4 regions of the Variovorax sp. HW608 genome follow, and region 1 is predicted to be linked to each of the others. Evidence: predicted binding sites of a transcription regulator. Region 1 holds the regulator's gene; each other region holds the start of a gene.
The links. Region 1 encodes FNR, which switches genes on or off when oxygen is low (the NO sensors DNR and NnrR bind a similar motif). Its sites were predicted from a motif close to TTGATNNNNATCAA; they were not measured.
Positions count from the first base shown of each region.

Region 2: the regulator FNR is predicted to act here: its motif matches at 2,242-2,255, upstream of VAR608DRAFT_RS30510 (TraR/DksA family transcriptional regulator).
Region 3: the regulator FNR is predicted to act here: its motif matches at 2,520-2,533, upstream of VAR608DRAFT_RS12635 (phytoene desaturase family protein).
Region 4: the regulator FNR is predicted to act here: its motif matches at 2,166-2,179, upstream of VAR608DRAFT_RS30530 (universal stress protein).

Region 1 is NZ_LT607803.1:6,201,782-6,205,973, reverse strand. Features, by position in the region: gene ccoP (cytochrome-c oxidase, cbb3-type subunit III) at 1-14, shown strand, start outside; gene ccoG (cytochrome c oxidase accessory protein CcoG) at 25-1,467, shown strand; gene VAR608DRAFT_RS29325 (FixH family protein) at 1,488-1,754, shown strand; gene fnr (fumarate/nitrate reduction transcriptional regulator Fnr) at 1,820-2,599, opposite strand; gene hemN (oxygen-independent coproporphyrinogen III oxidase) at 2,659-4,077, shown strand; gene VAR608DRAFT_RS29310 (sulfite exporter TauE/SafE family protein) at 4,081-4,192, shown strand, end outside.
Region 2 is NZ_LT607803.1:6,452,088-6,456,279, forward strand. Features, by position in the region: gene VAR608DRAFT_RS30495 (carbohydrate kinase family protein) at 1-43, shown strand, start outside; gene VAR608DRAFT_RS30500 (SMP-30/gluconolactonase/LRE family protein) at 48-944, shown strand; gene VAR608DRAFT_RS30505 (winged helix-turn-helix domain-containing protein) at 979-1,725, opposite strand; gene VAR608DRAFT_RS30510 (TraR/DksA family transcriptional regulator) at 1,760-2,164, opposite strand; gene VAR608DRAFT_RS30515 (universal stress protein) at 2,332-3,192, shown strand; gene VAR608DRAFT_RS30520 (bifunctional aminoglycoside phosphotransferase/ATP-binding protein) at 3,215-4,192, shown strand, end outside.
Region 3 is NZ_LT607803.1:2,696,793-2,700,984, reverse strand. Features, by position in the region: gene VAR608DRAFT_RS12650 (DUF3313 domain-containing protein) at 1-115, shown strand, start outside; gene VAR608DRAFT_RS12645 (AI-2E family transporter) at 112-2,016, shown strand; gene VAR608DRAFT_RS12640 (pyridoxamine 5'-phosphate oxidase family protein) at 2,006-2,458, opposite strand; gene VAR608DRAFT_RS12635 (phytoene desaturase family protein) at 2,647-3,915, shown strand; gene VAR608DRAFT_RS12630 (FAD-dependent oxidoreductase) at 4,018-4,192, shown strand, end outside.
Region 4 is NZ_LT607803.1:6,456,354-6,460,545, forward strand. Features, by position in the region: gene VAR608DRAFT_RS30520 (bifunctional aminoglycoside phosphotransferase/ATP-binding protein) at 1-439, shown strand, start outside; gene VAR608DRAFT_RS30525 (mechanosensitive ion channel family protein) at 413-2,089, opposite strand; gene VAR608DRAFT_RS30530 (universal stress protein) at 2,278-2,814, shown strand; gene VAR608DRAFT_RS30535 (hypothetical protein) at 2,932-3,612, shown strand; gene VAR608DRAFT_RS30540 (universal stress protein) at 3,728-4,192, shown strand, end outside.

The DNA.
Region 1 (4,192 bases):
CCGGCTCACCTTGAGGGTTCACCCGTGCGGGATTCCGCTTCGCCGCCACCAAGCAGCGCGCCGCGCCGCGTGATCCCGATCGCGGCGGCCGAGAAGAGCGTGGGCCTGTACGAGGCGCACAAGAAGGTCTACCCACGCTCCATCGACGGCGTCTTCGCGCGCTGGCGCTGGGTCATGGTGTTCGTCACCCAACTGGTGTTCTACGGCATGCCGTGGCTCGAGTGGGGGCAGCGGCAGGCGGTGCTCTTCGACCTGGCCACGCGGCGCTTCTACATCTTCGGGCTGGTGCTCTATCCGCAGGACCTGATCTACCTGACGGGGCTCTTGGTCATCTCGGCGCTCTCGCTCTTCCTCTTCACCGCGGTGGCGGGGCGCCTGTGGTGCGGCTATACCTGTCCGCAGACGGTCTATGCGGAGATCTTCCTGTGGATCGAGCAGAAGATCGAAGGCAACCGCGCCGCGCGCATGCGGCTGGACGACGGCGAGCTCTCGATCGAGAAGCTGGTCAAGAAGTGGTTCAAGCACGTGGTGTGGCTCGGCATCGCGGTGTGGACCGGCTTCACTTTCGTCGGCTACTTCACGCCGATACGCGATCTCGGCCTGGACTTCCTGCAGACGCGCATGAGCGGCTGGGAAGTCTTCTGGGTGCTGTTCTACGCCTTCGCGACCTATGGCAATGCGGGCTTCATGCGCGAGCAGGTCTGCAAGTACATGTGCCCGTACGCGCGCTTCCAGAGCGCGATGTTCGACCGCGACACGCTGATCGTGAGCTACGACACCGAGCGCGGCGAGCCTCGCGGCGTGCGGGCCAAGGGCGCGGATGCGCGGGCGCTGGGGCAGGGCGACTGCATCGACTGCTCGCTGTGCGTGCAGGTGTGTCCGACCGGCATCGACATCCGGCAGGGCCTGCAGTACGAGTGCATCGGCTGCGGCCTGTGCGTGGACGCCTGCAACACGGTGATGGACAAGCTCGCCTCGCCGCGCGGCCTGATCCGCTACGCCACGCAGAACAGCATGGCGGGGCACTGGTCATCGCGGCAGATGTTGCGCCGCGTGCTGCGGCCGCGGGTGCTGATCTACAGCGGCGTCCTGGTCGCGCTGTGCATCGGCCTGCTGGCCAGCCTGGTGATCCGCACGCCGCTCAAGGTGGACGTGGTGCGCGATCGCGGCACGCTGGCGCGCATCGCCGAAGGCGGCCGGATCGAGAACGTGTACCGCCTGCAGATCATGAACGCGACCGAAAAGACGCAGCACTACCGCATCGAGGCTCGCGGTCTCGACGGACTGCGCGCGTCGCCCGAACAGCCTGTGGAAGTGGGGCCTGCGCAGTCGCGCTGGGTCGCGGTGCGCCTCCAACTGCCGTATGGCGGCGCGGAGCCGGGTTCGCACCCGGTGTATTTCGACGTCCGCGCCGCCGAGGGCGGGGCGCAGGTTTCGGAGAAGGCGACCTTCATGGTGCCCCGTTGATGCGATTCAAGGAGATGACGATGAACGCAACGAACAAGAACGATGCAGTCACCAGCCAACCCTGGTGGCGCTACCCGCTGCTGTGGATGGTCCTGGCCGGTCCGGCGGTGGTGGTGGTCGCGAGCTTCGTCACGCTGTGGCTGGCCATGCGCTCGCCGGACCCGGTCGTCGCCGAGGACTACTATCGGCAGGGCATCGAAATCAACAAGACCCTGGCCGACAAGAAGCTGATGCCGGCCTTGAGCGGCCGCAACCATGCCGCGACGCCGGCGGACGATGTGCGGTGAAGGGTGCACCCAGCGGCCCGGCAGGGCCGGTTCCGCAGGTGTCTTGGATTGGTGGGCGGCGCCGATCAGCAGGCGGCCGGCGTGATGAGCCGGCGCAGGCCCTCGGCATCGACGATGCGCAGGTTGCGCTGCTGGACCTCGATGAGCCCCTCTTCCATGAACTTGGAGAGGGTGCGGCTCACGGTTTCGAGCTTGAGCCCGAGGTAGCTGCCGATCTCCTCGCGCGTCATGCGCAGCACGAGTTCGGAGCGCGAGAAGCCGCGCGCATGCAGGCGCTGCGCGAGATTGAGGAGGAAGGCCGCGAGGCGCTCTTCGGCGCGCATGCTGCCCAGCAGCATCATCACGCCGTGCTCGCGCACGATCTCGCGGCTCATGATCTGGTGCACGTGCCGTTGCAGCGCGGTCACCTCGCGCGAAAGCTCCTCGATGCGGTCGAAGGGCATCACGCAGACTTCGGAATCCTCCAGCGCCACCGCGTCGCAGGTGTGCTGGTCGTTGACGATGCCGTCGAGGCCGATGATCTCGCCGGCCATCTGGAAGCCCGTTACCTGGTCGCGGCCGTCCTGGCTCGCCACCCGGGTCTTGAAGACGCCGGTGCGGATCGCGTAGAGCGAGGTGAAGCGATCGCCGTTGCGAAAGAGCATCTCGCGGCGGCGGACCTTGCGCCGTTTGGCCACGATGTCGTCGATGCGTTGGAGCTCGGAGGGATCCAGCCCTACCGGCATGCAGAGCTCCCGCAGGTTGCAGCTCGAGCAGGCAACCTTGATGTTTTCGATTTTCATTGATGTACGTCGAGTATGTTGTTGATTCTGAAGCCGGGCGTGGCCGCGGGTGTTGATCCGCATCAATGATCGAGGAGCGTCCTGGCGGCATAGTGGCCGCAGACCGCCTTTGATCGCCTGCGATGAACTCTTTCCCTGCATTCGCGACCGCTTCACCTTCCCTGGAGCTGCCGTCGCCTGCCGTACTGCGGCGTTTCGACGTCTCCGGTCCACGTTATACCTCCTACCCGACGGCCGATCGATTCGTGGATGCTTTCACGGCCGACGACTACATCCAGGCGCTGCACCAGCGCAGCGCCACCGGGATGCACGGGCGGCCGCTCTCGCTGTACGTGCACCTGCCGTTCTGCGAATCGCTCTGTTACTACTGCGCGTGCAACAAGATCGTCACCCGCCACAAGCACTGGGCGGTCGAATACCTCGACTACCTGGAGCGCGAGCTGGCGCTGCAGGTCGCTGCGCTGGGTCGGGGGGCGGTGGTCAGCCAGGTGCATCTGGGGGGCGGCACGCCGACCTTCCTCGACGACGAGGGCCTCGGCAGGCTGCTCGCGATGCTCGGGCGCGAATTCACGCTTTCGCCGGAGCGGGAACAATCCATCGAGATCGACCCGCGCACCGTGGACGGCGCCCGGCTCGAGCGGCTGGCCAGGCTCGGCTTCAACCGGCTGAGCTTCGGCGTGCAGGATTTCGACCCGGACGTGCAGAAGGCGGTGCACCGCATCCAGCCCGCGGCCGAGGTCTTCGACCTGATGGCGAGCGCGCGTTCGCTGGGATTCCGCTCGATCAACATCGATCTCATCTACGGGCTGCCCAAGCAGAGCCGGGCCTCTTTCGACCGCACGCTCGCGCAGGTGTGCGACCTGCGGCCGGACCGGATCGCGCTCTATGCCTATGCGCATCTGCCGGAGCGCTTCAAGCCGCAGCGGCGCATCGCGGCAGAGGATCTGCCGGACGCGAAGACCAAGGTCGAGATGCTGTCGCGGGCGATCGCCGCCTTCACCGCCGCCGGCTACGTCTACATCGGCATGGACCATTTCGCGCTGCCGGACGACCCGCTCGCGATCGCCAAGCGGCAGGGCCGCCTGCATCGCAATTTCCAGGGCTACAGCACACAGCCGGACTGCGACCTGGTGGCGCTGGGCGTTTCGGCCATCGGGCGCGTCGGCGCGACCTACAGCCAGAACGCCAAGACGCTCGAGGAGTACTACGACCTGGTCGACCAGGGCCGCATTCCGGTGGTGCGCGGTCTGGCGCTCACACGGGACGATGTGCTTCGCCGGGCGGTGATCATGGCCATCATGTGCCAGGGCCAAGTGGACTTCGAGACCATCAGCCTCGCGCACCTGATCGATTTCAAGGACCATTTCGCGCACGAGCTCGCCGCGCTCGGACCGCTGGCCGCGCAGGGACTGGTGCGCGTGAGCGAGCGCGACCTCGAAGTCACGCCCACCGGCTGGTTCTTCGTGCGCGCCATCGCGATGGCGTTCGATCGCTACCTGCAGGCCGATCGCAACCGGTCGCGCTTCTCGCGGATCGTCTGAAGGATGCAGACCGGATTGCTCGGAGCGGGGCTCCTCATGGGGCTGGCCGGCGGGCCGCACTGCGTCGCGATGTGCGGCGCGGCCTGCGCTGGCGTCATCCGGATCGTGCGAGCGC
Region 2 (4,192 bases), 250 kb from region 1:
GCGCCGCGGCGCGGACATGCCGCGGCGCGACGAGCTCGCCTGATGTGATGGACATCGAACGCCTGCCCGTCGAACCCTGCCTGCTCGGCGAATCGCCGCTGTGGCATCCGCGCGAGCAGGCGCTGTACTGGTGCGACATCCCGGGCCGCACCCTGCATCGCTATGACCCCGGCAGCCAGGCACACGCGAGCTGGGCCTTCGCGCACGATCTCGGCTGCTGCGCCGCCTGCGACGACGGCACGCTGATCGTGGCGCAGCGCGACAGCCTGCTCGGCTTCGATCCGGCGACCGGCGGGCGGACCGTGATGGCCAGCGCCCCCTACGACACGGCGTTCGAGCGCTTCAACGACGGCAAGACCGACCCGCGCGGCCGCTTCTGGGTCGGGACGATCTACGAACCACGCGACCAGCGTCTGGCATCGCTGTACCGGCTCGATCCGCAGGGCCTGCAGCGCGTCGCCGGCGACATCACGACCAGCAACGGCCTCGCCTTCAGTCCCGACGGCCGCACGATGTACTGGGCCGACACCAAGGCCCACACGGTCACCGCCTGGGACTACGACCTCAAGCGCGGCGAGCCCGCGAACCGCCGCATCTTCGCGCGCTTCGACCCACCGGCCGCACACCCGCCCTCCGGAGACTACGCCGGCCGGCCCGACGGCGCCGCCGTCGATTCGGAGGGCTGCTACTGGGTGGCGATGTTCGAAGGCGGCCGGGTGCTGCGCTACTCGCCAGAGGGCGAGTTGTTGCGCACGGTTCAGCTCCCCGTGCGTTGCCCGACCATGCCCTGCTTCGGAGGGGCGGACCTGCGCACCCTCTACATCACCACGGCGCGAGAGAAGCGGCCGGCCGACGAGCTGGCAGCCATGCCGTGGTCCGGCTGCGTTCTGCAACTGCGCGTCGATGTACCGGGACTTCCGGCCACCCTCGTGCGACAGCCATGACGGTCGCTGGCACGACCCGGCCACGGCTCCGGGTTCAGCCGGCTTCGACCTTCGCGACCAGGATGTAGCCTGCCCCGCGCACCGACTTGATGATCTGGGGGTTGCCCGGGTCGGCTTCGAGCTTGCGGCGCAGACGCCCGATCTGCACGTCGATGGTCCGGTCGAACGGGCCCGCCTCGCGCCCGCGCGTGGATTCGAGCAGGAAATCGCGCGACAGCACCCGGTTCGGGTGGCTTGCGAGCACGCTGAGCAGTTCGAACTCCCCGGTGGTCAGCACGGTCTCCGTGCCGTTCGGATCGAGCAGGCGTCGTGCGGCCGTGTCGAGCGCCCAGTTCGCAAAGCGCAGCACCTGCCCATTCGGGGCCGGCGGCGAAGCCACGGCCGGGGCAGCCGGCGGCGGGGCCGGCGCCACGCGCCGCAGCACGGCCTTGATGCGGGCCAGCAGCTCGCGCAGATCGAAGGGCTTGGTGACATAGTCGTCGGCCCCCACCTCCAGCCCCACCACCTTGTCCACCGCGTCGCCGCGGCCCGTCACGATGATGAGGCCGCAGTGCCAGTGTTCGCGCACGGTCCGGGCGATCGCGAAACCGTCCTCCCCCGGCAGGCCGAGGTCGAGCAGGAGCAGGGCCGGTGGATCGCTGGCCATCAACGCCATCAGGTCCGATCCCGAGTGGACCGCGCTGACGCGATAGCCCTGGGCGCTCAGGTAGACGGACAGCATGCGGGTGATCTCGACCTCGTCGTCGAGGACGGCGAGATGCGGGGTGGCGACTGTGTTCACCGGGCCATCGTAACCCGGCCGGCGGCCTTCGACTTCAGGTGCGGCGCTGCCTTTCGCTGGCCAGCTGGCAGGCGCCGCAGCGCAGCGCCGTCGGATAGGCCATGAGGCGCTCGCGCGGAATGCCTTCTGCGCAGTCCACGCACACGCCATAGCGGCCCTCGTCCATTCGCCGCAGGGCCTGCTCGATCTCACGCAGGCGCTGGCGATCGGCGTCGATCTCGGCGAAGCGCAGGTCCTCGCTGCGCTCCAGTTCCGCATCGTCCGCGTTGTCGTGGACCTCATGTTCGTACGACACGCGCTCCTGGAGGGGGTTCAGCGGCTCGGTGCGCCGACACAGCTCGTCCAGCGTGCGTTGCTTCAGGGTCTCGAGCTGCCTGCGCAAGGTCTGGCGGTCGAGCTCGGCCAACACGCCGCTTGGGACCGGTGCATCGGATTTCATGGCATTCCTTTCACATGGGGAGCGAGGCATGAGGCCCCCGCTTCGGCCCAATGTAGGGAAGACGCCGGCGTGCCGGTTTGTGCTGGATCAAACCGGAGTTCGACGCCCGGCCTTGACGAAGCGCAAACGCCGCCGGCGCCTGCGCGCGAAGATGCGGCATCGCATCCATGAAGAAGGGCACAGCGGTGAGCTACAAGACGATCCTGGTCCACCTCGACAACAGCAGCCGTTGCGCGGCGCGCATCGCCTTCACTGCGGCACTGGCGCACGAGCACGATGCCCACGTGGTCGGCCTGCTGCCGACGGGCCTCTACGAAGGCTCGATCCCGGCCGGCGCGATCGACACCGGTGCGGGCGATTTCATTGCGGAATCGGCCGCCTACCTGAAGCAGCGCGCCGAAGGCATCGCCGAGACCTTCCGCACGCAGATGAAGGCCTCGCGATCCGTCTCCTTCGAGTTGCGCCAGGTCGACGGCTTGACCACCGACGCATTGATCGAGCATGGGCGCACCAGCGATCTCGTGGTGCTCGGCCAGGAAGGCGGCGGCGACCGGACGGATACCCCCTCCCACGGGCTGGTGGGCGAGGTCATGCTGGGACTTGGCCGCCCCGTGGCGGTGGTGCCCTACGCCGGAGAGTTCAAGGCAGCCCCGCGCCGCGTCATGGTGGCCTGGAACGGTTCGCGCGAATCCGCGCTGGCCCTCGGCGCGGCCTTGCCGGTGCTGTCGCGCGCCGACCAGGTGACGCTGCTCCATGTCGCCGGGAAGGATGACACGGAGGACGCGCGGCCGATGATGCAGCTGCATCTCGCCGGCTGGCTCGACCGGCACGGCATCGCGGCCACGGTCGACCGCCTGGTCGGCGACGTGCCGATGTCCGACGCGCTGCTGTCACGGCTGTGCGACCTCCAGAGCGACATGCTCGTGATGGGCGGCTATGGCCACTCGCGCGTGCGCGAGCTGGTGCTGGGCGGGATGACGCGCGAGATCCTCGCGCACATGACCGTGCCCGTGCTGATGGCCCACTGACCCGGCGCCCGAGTCAGTGCACGTGCCAACCCCGGAACCAGACGGTCCGCCCCCGCGGGGCCGGCTGGCGGAGCACGCAGCCCTGGTGCGCGCGCTCGCGCTGCGACTGGGCGCGCGGGTGATCGAGACCCACATCTCCTGGATCCTGCTCACGCCCGCTCACGCCTACAAGCTGAAGAAGCCGGTGCGCCTCGCCTTCCTGGACTACGCCACGCTGCGCAAGCGGCGGCACTTCTGCCACGAGGAAGTGCGCGTGAACCGCCGCACGGCGCCTTCGCTGTACCTGGGTGTCGCACGCATCACGGGGAACCCATCGGCGCCCGAGATCGACGGCGCCGGGCCGGTGCTCGACTATGCCGTGCACATGCGACGTTTCGCCGATGGAGCCCTCTTCAGCGAGCGATTGGCCGCAGGCACGCTCACCGCGCGCGACGTGGACGAGCTTGCCGCCATGCTGGCCGCTGCGCACGCTGCAGCGCCCGTCCGGCGCCACGTAACCGCTGAGCACACGGGGCACGCGCCCCCGCTGCGCCGCGCCCTGGCTGCGCTCGAGGGCGTGCGCCCGATGCTCTCCGCCGCCGAGAGCGCAGGCCTGCAGGCGTGGCTCGAGGCAGGCGCCCGCAAGCTCGAGCCCGAATGGGTCTCGCGCCGCCGCAGCGGCCATGTCCGCGAATGCCACGGCGACCTTCACCTGGACAACATCGTCGACCTCGACGGGGCGGTCGCCGGCTTCGACGCCATCGAGTTCGACCCCGCGCTGCGATGGATCGACGTTGCGGAAGATGCAGCGTTTCCGGCGATGGACTTCGCGGCGCGCGGGCGGCCGGACTTCGCCTGGCGATTCCTCAACGCATGGCTCGACGCCACCGGCGAGCAGCAAGCCGCAGGCGTGCTGCGCTACGCGCTCGTCTACCGGGCACTGGTGCGCGCCCAGGTCGAGCACCTGCGCGCGGGCCGCTGCGCCGCGGCAACGGCCTACGTCCGCGCGGCACTCGAATGG
Region 3 (4,192 bases), 3.5 Mb from region 1:
TGTCGCCAAGCAGTACCCGAATGCCTGGAACCTTCCAGCGGGCATGGGTTCGATGGCGGCCGCCGAGGTTGGGGTCCAGAAGGGCGCCGAGCAGTTGGTCGAGTACCTGCGATGAACCGAGGATGGCCGAGGCGATTCCCACGCACCTGGAGCATCGCGCTCATCGTGCTGGCAATGTCGGCTGCGCTCGGCCTGCTCTATCTCGGCCGGTCGATCCTCGTACCGGTGACCCTGGCAGTCTTGCTGTGCTTCGCAGTCAACCCTCTGGTCCGGCGGCTGCGCGTCTTCGGACTGGGGCATGTCTCATCGGTGTTGGGAGCCGTAGCGTCCGCTGCCCTGGTCATCGCACTGCTGGCTACGCTGATCGGTGTGCATGCCATCCGGATGGCATCTCATCTGCCTGCATACCAGGCGACGCTCGAGCGCAATTTGCGCTCGCTGCGTCTCGTTGCGTTGTCGCCGATCGAGAAGACCTGGGACGCCGCTGAAGCGCTCTTCAACCCGGCCAGCAAGGTCGGGGCCAATGCCGCCGAACCGACGACAAGAGTCGTCCGTTCCGGAGTCGATGGAAAATCGTCGGAAGGCGTCCTCCAACCCAAGCCCGACCCGATGGAGCGCCTCGGCCGACTTCTTTCATGGGTCGCTGGTCCGATCGGCAGCGCTGGCATCACGATCGTCGTCCTTGTCTTCCTGCTGCTGGAGCGGGAATCCCTGCGGGACCGCTTCATACGACTCATGGGCGGCGATCTGCGGGCGACGACCTTGGCCATCAACGACGCCGGCGACAGGCTTTCTCGCTATCTGGCGCGCCAGATAGCGGTCAACATCTGCTTCGGGCTTGTCATCTGGGTAGCGCTCGCTGCCACGGGCTTGCCGGAGGCGGCGCTGATTGCAGCGATCACAGCCATTCTGCGGTTCGTGCCCTATGTCGGAGTGCTCGCGGCAGCTTTGCTGGCCATGCTTCTGGCCCTGGGTGCGGCCGAGAATTGGACCCTGATGCTGACGACGGGCGCCGTGTTCCTGACGGCCGACCTGGTCACCTCCCACGTCATCGAGCCCCGTGTCTACGGTCAGGCGACGGGGCTCTCTCCTTTGTCCATCGTGCTGGCCACGCTCTTCTGGGGCTGGCTGTGGGGGGCGGTCGGCGTGATCATCGCGACGCCGCTGACCTTGTGTCTGGCGGTAGCCGGCCGCCACGCCGAGTCGCTGGGCTTCCTCGACGTCGTGCTCGGGGATGGCCCGGCGCTGACGATGGCGCAGAAGTTCTACCAGCGGGCTCTGTCCGGCGACTCGGAGGAGATCATCGCCGGGGCACGCGAATACCTGCGGCGGGGATCGTTCGCCAGGTACTGTGACAGCGTGCTGGTGCCTGCGATTCAGCTGGGCCGCGCCGACTACCTCAAGGGACAGACCACGCTGCGGCAACAGGCCCAACTTCGCAGCACGATCGTGCAGGTCGTCGAAGCCCTCGACGGTGCCAAGCGTGATCGCGCCATGAGTCCAAAGCCGATGTCCGTGCTCGAGGAAGCGAGTTCGGCGCGCTTGCTGCGGCAGAGGCGGATGCTCCGCGAACACCCGCAGACGGGCGAACAACCCGGCGATCACTCCGTTGTCGTCTGCGTGGGCATGGGCGGGCCGGGCGATGACCTGGTGACCGAGATCCTTGTTCGAATGCTGCGAAGCCTGCGTCTGGACGCACGAGATCTGACGATTGAAGATTTGCGCTCCCTGAAATATTCGCGAATGCCTGAGACAACGATCCGCGTCATTTGCCTGGTCACGATGACCGGTGGTGCGAGCCCGGAGACCGGGATAAGACTGGCGCGTGAACTGCGTTTGGAGACTTCCGATGCTCACATCGCGGCGCTCGTTCTGCCTGGGCAAGCCGAGGCGACGGGGCAGGCCAAGGCCGAGTTTCGCGAGAGCGTGGACCATATTGCCAGCTCGTACGAGCAGCTGGTGCTGGATCTGCAAGCGCAAGCAGGGAGCGTCAGCGCCGTAGGCATCAGCAAGTGACGAGATCCGTATGCCCAAAGCCCTTCGAGTAGTCGAGCACGGAAATGACCGTGGGCGTGATGCGGAACAGGCGAACCTCGTCCGGGCTCGGCATCTTCATCGGCAGGGGCGGGGCGTCCGGGTATTTCAGCGGCAGCATGCGCAGGACTTTCTCCGCTTCGGCCCGGTCATTCACCGCCTGCGCGCGTCCTGCCATCGACAGGCCGGTGATCGCCATCAAGTCCGCCGTGTCGTGATCGATCGTCAGCGAGACGCGGTCATCGCGCGCCAGGTTGCCTGCCTTCTGACTGTCCAGCCCGCAGAGAAAGTACAGGGTCAGGCCATCGTTCACGTAGCCGACGGTCGTGGCCTGCGGCCAGCCATCCGGGCGCAGCGTCGCGATGGTCATGATCCGATGTTGATCCAGCAGCGCCAGGATCTTCCGTCTCATTTCGTCGTCCATGCGTGACCTCCAGAGGAAGGAGCGTTCCCCTGCATTTTTGGATTTGTCGAGCCGCGCGGCCTTGACCGCGATCAAGGCCCTGGGGCTTGGGCTTGCACTGCCTTGCGGTGCGTCAAACGGTCATTCGCGCGGCGGAGCGATGCTGCGCGCCTGGGCCACGCAGTCGCGGTGGCAGCCGGAGGCCGCATGTGGGACGCCATCGTGACATCGTCCGATTGCCCGGCTTCGAGTTTGGCATCCTGCACCCGGAATCGGCCTACCGCGAAGCGCTCGTTGCGCGCTTTCCGCAGCAGGAACGCGCCATTGGACACTGGTTCGAATCCTGCGATGCGGCGCGTCGCACCGCCATGCAGCTCTTCGCCTCGCATGCCATGCCGCACTGGGTGGCCTGGGCCCTGAGCCTCTGGCGCGGAGCCGATGCCGAGCATTGGACGCGGCGTACGCTGGCCGACGAGCTGGCGCTGATCTCCGACCCCGAGCTACGGGCGGTGCTGGGCGCGCGCTGGGCCGACTACGGCGCACCGCCGGCGCAGGCGCCGTTTGCGATGCATGCCCTGGTCACCGGCGCCTACAACGGCGGCGCCTATTACCCGATAGGAGGTCCGGCTCGCTTCGCGCAATGCCTGCAGCCGGTGATCGAGGCCGCCGGTGGCGCTTTGAGCCTGGGCTGCGATGTGCAGCGCATCACGACCGAGGGCGGGCGCGTGAGTGGCGTGGTCTACGCGATGGGCGGCGAGCAACACGTGGCGTCGAGCCCGCGACTGATTTCCGCCATGGGCGTCGGCAACACCGTGGCCTGTCTGGCGCCCGATGTCGCCGCCGGCTGGCAACAGACCATCCAGGCGCTGGCCCCGGGGCTGTCCTGCATCTCGCTGTTCGTCGGGCTGGAGGGCGACCTGCGAGCGGCCGGTGCGAGCAGCGCAAACCACTGGATCTTCGAGGGTGACGCCATCGGCAGCCTTTGGCAACGACCGGCCGACGAAGATGCGCCCGGCATCTTCGTGGCCTTTCCGTCGCTGAAGGACCCGGAAAGCCGCGGCAGGCCGACCGCCGAGTTGGTGGCCATGGTCGATCCGCATGTCTTCGCGCCCTGGCTGGCGCGGCCGGACGGCGAGCGGCCGCAGGATTACCTCGCGCTGGAGGCCCGGATCGAGGAGAGGCTGCTGTCGCAGTTCCTGCGCCACTTCCCGGCGCTCAAGCCCATGCTGCGCTTCCACGAGTTGTCGACGCCGCTCACGCAGCGGCGCTATGTGCGTTCTCCGGGCGGCGCCATGTATGGCATCGAGATGAGCGCCGGGCGGCTGACCAGCCCGGCCTTGCATGTGCGCACGCCCCTGCCTGGCTTGTTGCTGGCGGGGCAGGACGTGGTCAGTCCGGGCGTGCAAGGCGCCTTCATGGGCGGCCTGCTCGCGGCCGCCTCGCTGGAGCCGGCGCTGTGGGCCAGCCTGGGCCGATGAAGACAAGACCCTGAGCGACCGGTGGGAGTGGCACATCTTGCCAATTCATACAAAGGTTCTCTACGATCGCGCCTCACACAACAATGGGATCGAGGAGTCTTCATGGGCAAATCGGTGGCGGTGCTGGGTGGGGGAATCGGCGGTCTGACGGCGGCGCACGAGCTGCTCGAACGCGGATTCGAGGTCACGGTTTACGAACTCAAGACCATCCCTGGAGGCAAGTCGCGCACCTTGCCTGCGACGGGCACCGGTGTGGGAGGGCGGCCCGACCTGCCTG
Region 4 (4,192 bases), 250 kb from region 1:
GCTGCTGGAGCAGCATGGGGCGATCCGCGTGCGCTCCGACGTGGAACGCAAGCGCCTGTTCGGCCTGGGTGCGCTCGAGAGCTCGCGCGCGCACGGGCTCGACATCTATTCGCGCGAGGCGACGGCGCGCACCTACGAGCAGCTCTTCGCGCTCGCGCGCACCCTCCTCGGCGCGGGCTTCAGCGTGGTGATCGATGCGGCTTTCCTGCGTCGCGCCGAGCGCGACGCGGCACATGAACTCGCACGCCGGTGCGGCGTGCGGTTCCAGATCCTCGCCTGCCAGGCACCGGATGGGGTCCTGCGCGAGCGCCTCGCCGCCCGCACATCCGATGCCTCGGAGGCCGACGCCGCCGTGCTGCGGCAGTTGCGCGCGGCCGCCGAGCCGCTCGCAGCCGACGAGCCCCTCCTGCCCTCACCCCTGGCGGCCGCGCACGGATGACACCTGCGGGCCCGGCGAGGCGGGGCTCGCGTACCACTGCGTCTTCGGCACCACGACCGCGTGGTCCGGCTGGCCCAGGAAGTGCGGCGACATGATCTGGACACCGTGCTCGTTGAAGGCGTCCTGGATGCTCTCGTGAAGGGCCGAAAGGATCGGGATGCGGTCCGGCGGGTTCTCGATGCTGGCGAACAGCTCGTATTCGACGTAGAAGTCCGACAGCGCGCGCTGGTAGACGTAGGGCTCCGGCGTCGCGCGCACGCCGCGGGTCCTGCGCGCCGCGTCGATCAGCAGTGCATGCACCTGCCGCCAGGGCGCGTCGTAGCCGATGGTGACCTTGGTGCTGAGCAGCGTGCCGTGCGTGCCCGAGAGCTTCGAATAGTTGTGGATCGGACTGGAGATCACGACCGAATTCGGGATCGTGATTTCGTCGTTGCGCACGTTGACGATCTTGGTCGCGAGCGAGGCCACCTCGGTGACCACGCCCTGCACGCCGTTGATGTCGACGAAGTCGCCCTTGTGCAGCGAGCGCGAGTAGATGACGACCAGCCCGCTCATGAGTTGCGTGACCAGCCCGGTGGACCCGAGCGTGATCATCAGGCCGAACAGGACCGAGAGTCCCTTGAACACATCGCTGCTCGCGCCGGGCAGGAAAGGATAGGCCACTGCGATGCCGACGCACCAGGCAAAGACCGTGAAGATGCGGCGGGTCGCGCTCACGGTCTCGGGGTGGAACAGCGGCAGGCGCAGGCGGCCCTTCTGCAGCGCATCGAACAGGTAGCCCAGCAGGTCGACGACCAGGCGTGTGAATGCGAGGACGATCACGACGGTTGCAAACCCCGGCAGGCTGTCCAGCGCGCCCTCGGCCAGCCAGGAGAGCTTGTGCACCAGCCAATCGCCGAGATCGCGCGCGATCGGCGCCGTGGCCACGAAGCTGCCGAGCACGAAGTGCGCCCATGAATAGGTGAGCGCGAGCAGGACGATCCATTGGAGCACCTGCAGGACAACGACCGCCACCCTGGCGAGGAATTCGCGCCAGTCGACGTGGGAAAAGCGTGCCGCGAGCACGTCCCGCCTCTTTTCCATCAGCACCACCACCCGGGCCATGACCCGATAGGCGCCCCAGACCAACGCAACGAAGAGCAAGGTGGCACCAGCCGACCGCAACAGGCCTTGCAGCAACAGCGGCCTGCTGCGCATCTCGCCCCATGCGGCGTGGACCTCCTCCATGTGGTCGCGCGTCTGGGCGACCAGGGCGTCGAAATCCTGCTTGGTGTCGGCGTCGACGTCACCCTCGACCACCGAGAACAAGGGAAGGTCGCCGACCAGGAACTGCACGCCGCGGCCGCCGCCGGACTGGAACTGCACGGTATTGATCGGCAGCGCAACCGCCTCGTCCGGCAACGCCTCCAGGCGTTCGCGGGCCCGCCGCACGCGCGCCTGCGGCGTCATGCCGGCGATGCGCCCCCGCATCGTGAGGATGTCGCGATGGAGTATGCGCAGCGTGGCGGCTTCGTCGGGCTGGGCGGCGGCGGATGGCGCCGACGCCTTCGATGCGAGGTCCCCGGCATCCGCCGCGGCCTGGCAGGTGGCGCTGAAGGCAAGCAGCCATCCCGCCACAAGGGTCGCCAACATCGAAGTCATGCTGCTCATGGTCTCGTCCGGTGCGCCGCGTGGGCCTTGCCCTCCCTGGGTCGTTCGATGCTATTTTGGCGGATATCGCTGCCGCTTGATCCGGATCAAGCGGCATCGGCCCCTGCGGCGCTTGACCTGCGTCAATCGCGATCGCGGGCTGCGCGCCATACTGGGGCTCGTTCAAGAACACCCACAAGGAGCACGCCATGTACCAGCAGATTCTCGTCCCCGTCGACGGCAGCGCGACCTCGATGCAGGGCCTCGAGCAGGCCATCGACATGGCGCGACTCGTCAACGGCAGGCTGCGGCTGATCCACGTGGTCGACGAGCTGTCCGCCGCCTTTGCGATGGACGCCTATTCCGGCTATGTCGGCGACTGGGTGGGCCTGCTGCGCGAGAACGGCAGCAAGCTCCTGGCCGAATGCCGGCAGAAGGCCCTGGCCGCCGGCATCGCAGCGGACACGATACTGCGCGACAACCTCGACGGCTCGGTGCCCGAGCTCGTCACGAAGGAGGCCGCGAGCTGGCCGGCCGATCTGATCGTGCTGGGCACCCACGGCCGCCGCGGGGCGAAGCGCCTGTTCCTCGGCAGCAGCGCCGAGCAGATCCTGCGCATCGCGCCCGTCCCCATCCTGCTGGTGCGCGCGATCGAACAGCCGACCGAGGGCGAAAAGACGGAGGCGGAGGCCGGGCGCAAGCCGCTTCGCGTGACGCTGCCCAGCGGCGCGCTGGCGATCGAATGAGCCACGGGCGCCTGTCAGGCGCTTGAGGACGCATCGATATTGAGCGGCGTCAAGTCCGCCCGTCGCAACCGGCGTAGCGTTGGCCGCGTGATCGCCTCTCATGCCGTGCGACCTCCGGTGGCCGACCCCCTGTCTTCCGCCGGGATTGCCTCCCTCATTGCGACCGCCGAGCAACTGCGGCGGCCCGCAGCCGCGCGTCCGCTGCGCGGCAAGAACCTCGCGCTGCTGCGTCCGGATGCCTCCGCCGGGCCGTCGAGCCTGCAACATGCCGCCGAGGAAATCGGCGCCCGCGTGGCCATGCTGGAATTTCCCCGCCCCGCGCGGACCCGCCAAGCAGACGAGGAGGTCGGTACGCTGGCCCGTCTGCTCGGCCGCATGTACGACGGCATCGATTGCGCCGATCTCCATGCCTCGATCCGGCGGCTGATCGAGTCGCAGGCCGGCGTGCCGGTGTTCCCCGGCCTGGAACTCGATACCCATCCGGCCCGGGTGATCGCGGACCTCTGGACGCTCTGCGAGCACCAGGGCCCGGGCGACCGGCGGATCGTCTTCATCGGCAACGGACGCAGGGCGCGGGCCCGGATGTTCATGGCCGCGGCCCGCGCGATGGGCGTCGCGATCCTCACGAAGACCCGCGCCGAGGGCGGCGGCGAGAAGATGGCGGCGGTCGCGGACGCCTCCGGGCCCGGCCGCTGGGTCCTGTGGATCGGCGACATGGCGGTCGACGACGAAGCCGCGCAGGACAACCACCGCCGCATCATGCAGGCCGTGCTGGTCGACGCCTTGCGCAGCGCCTGAGTCTTTCGTCGGGCGGCACCCGATGACCCTCGTTTGCGCCAGATCAAGCGCGTCCTTCGCTGCCCTTTCGATACTGGGCGCATCGCATTACCTGCACCGCACCGAAGGAGGCTCCATGTACCAACGCATCCTGGTCCCCGTCGACGGCAGCCCGGTCTCGCAGCACGGACTCGAAGAGGCCATCCGCCTCGCCCAGCTGACCCATGGCCGGCTGCGGCTGGTCCATGTCGTCGACGACCTGTCGCTGGCCCTCGCCATGGACGCTCAGTCCGGCACGCCGGGAAAGTGGCTTCAGGCCGCACGCGACGACGGTGCGCGTGTCATCGAGGACGCGAAGCGCAGCGCACTGGCGGCCGGCGTCGAGGTCGAGACCGCGCTGCACGAACGCTACACCGCGACGGCATACCCCGCGGTCATCTCTGAATCCCCGGTCCAGGACGTCGTCATCACGGAAGCCACGCAATGGCGTGCCGACCTGATCGTGCTCGGCACGCACGGGCGCCGCGGCGTCTCGCGGCTCGTCATGGGAAGCAGCGCGGAACAGATTCTTCGCCTCGCACCCGTGCCGGTCCTGCTGGTG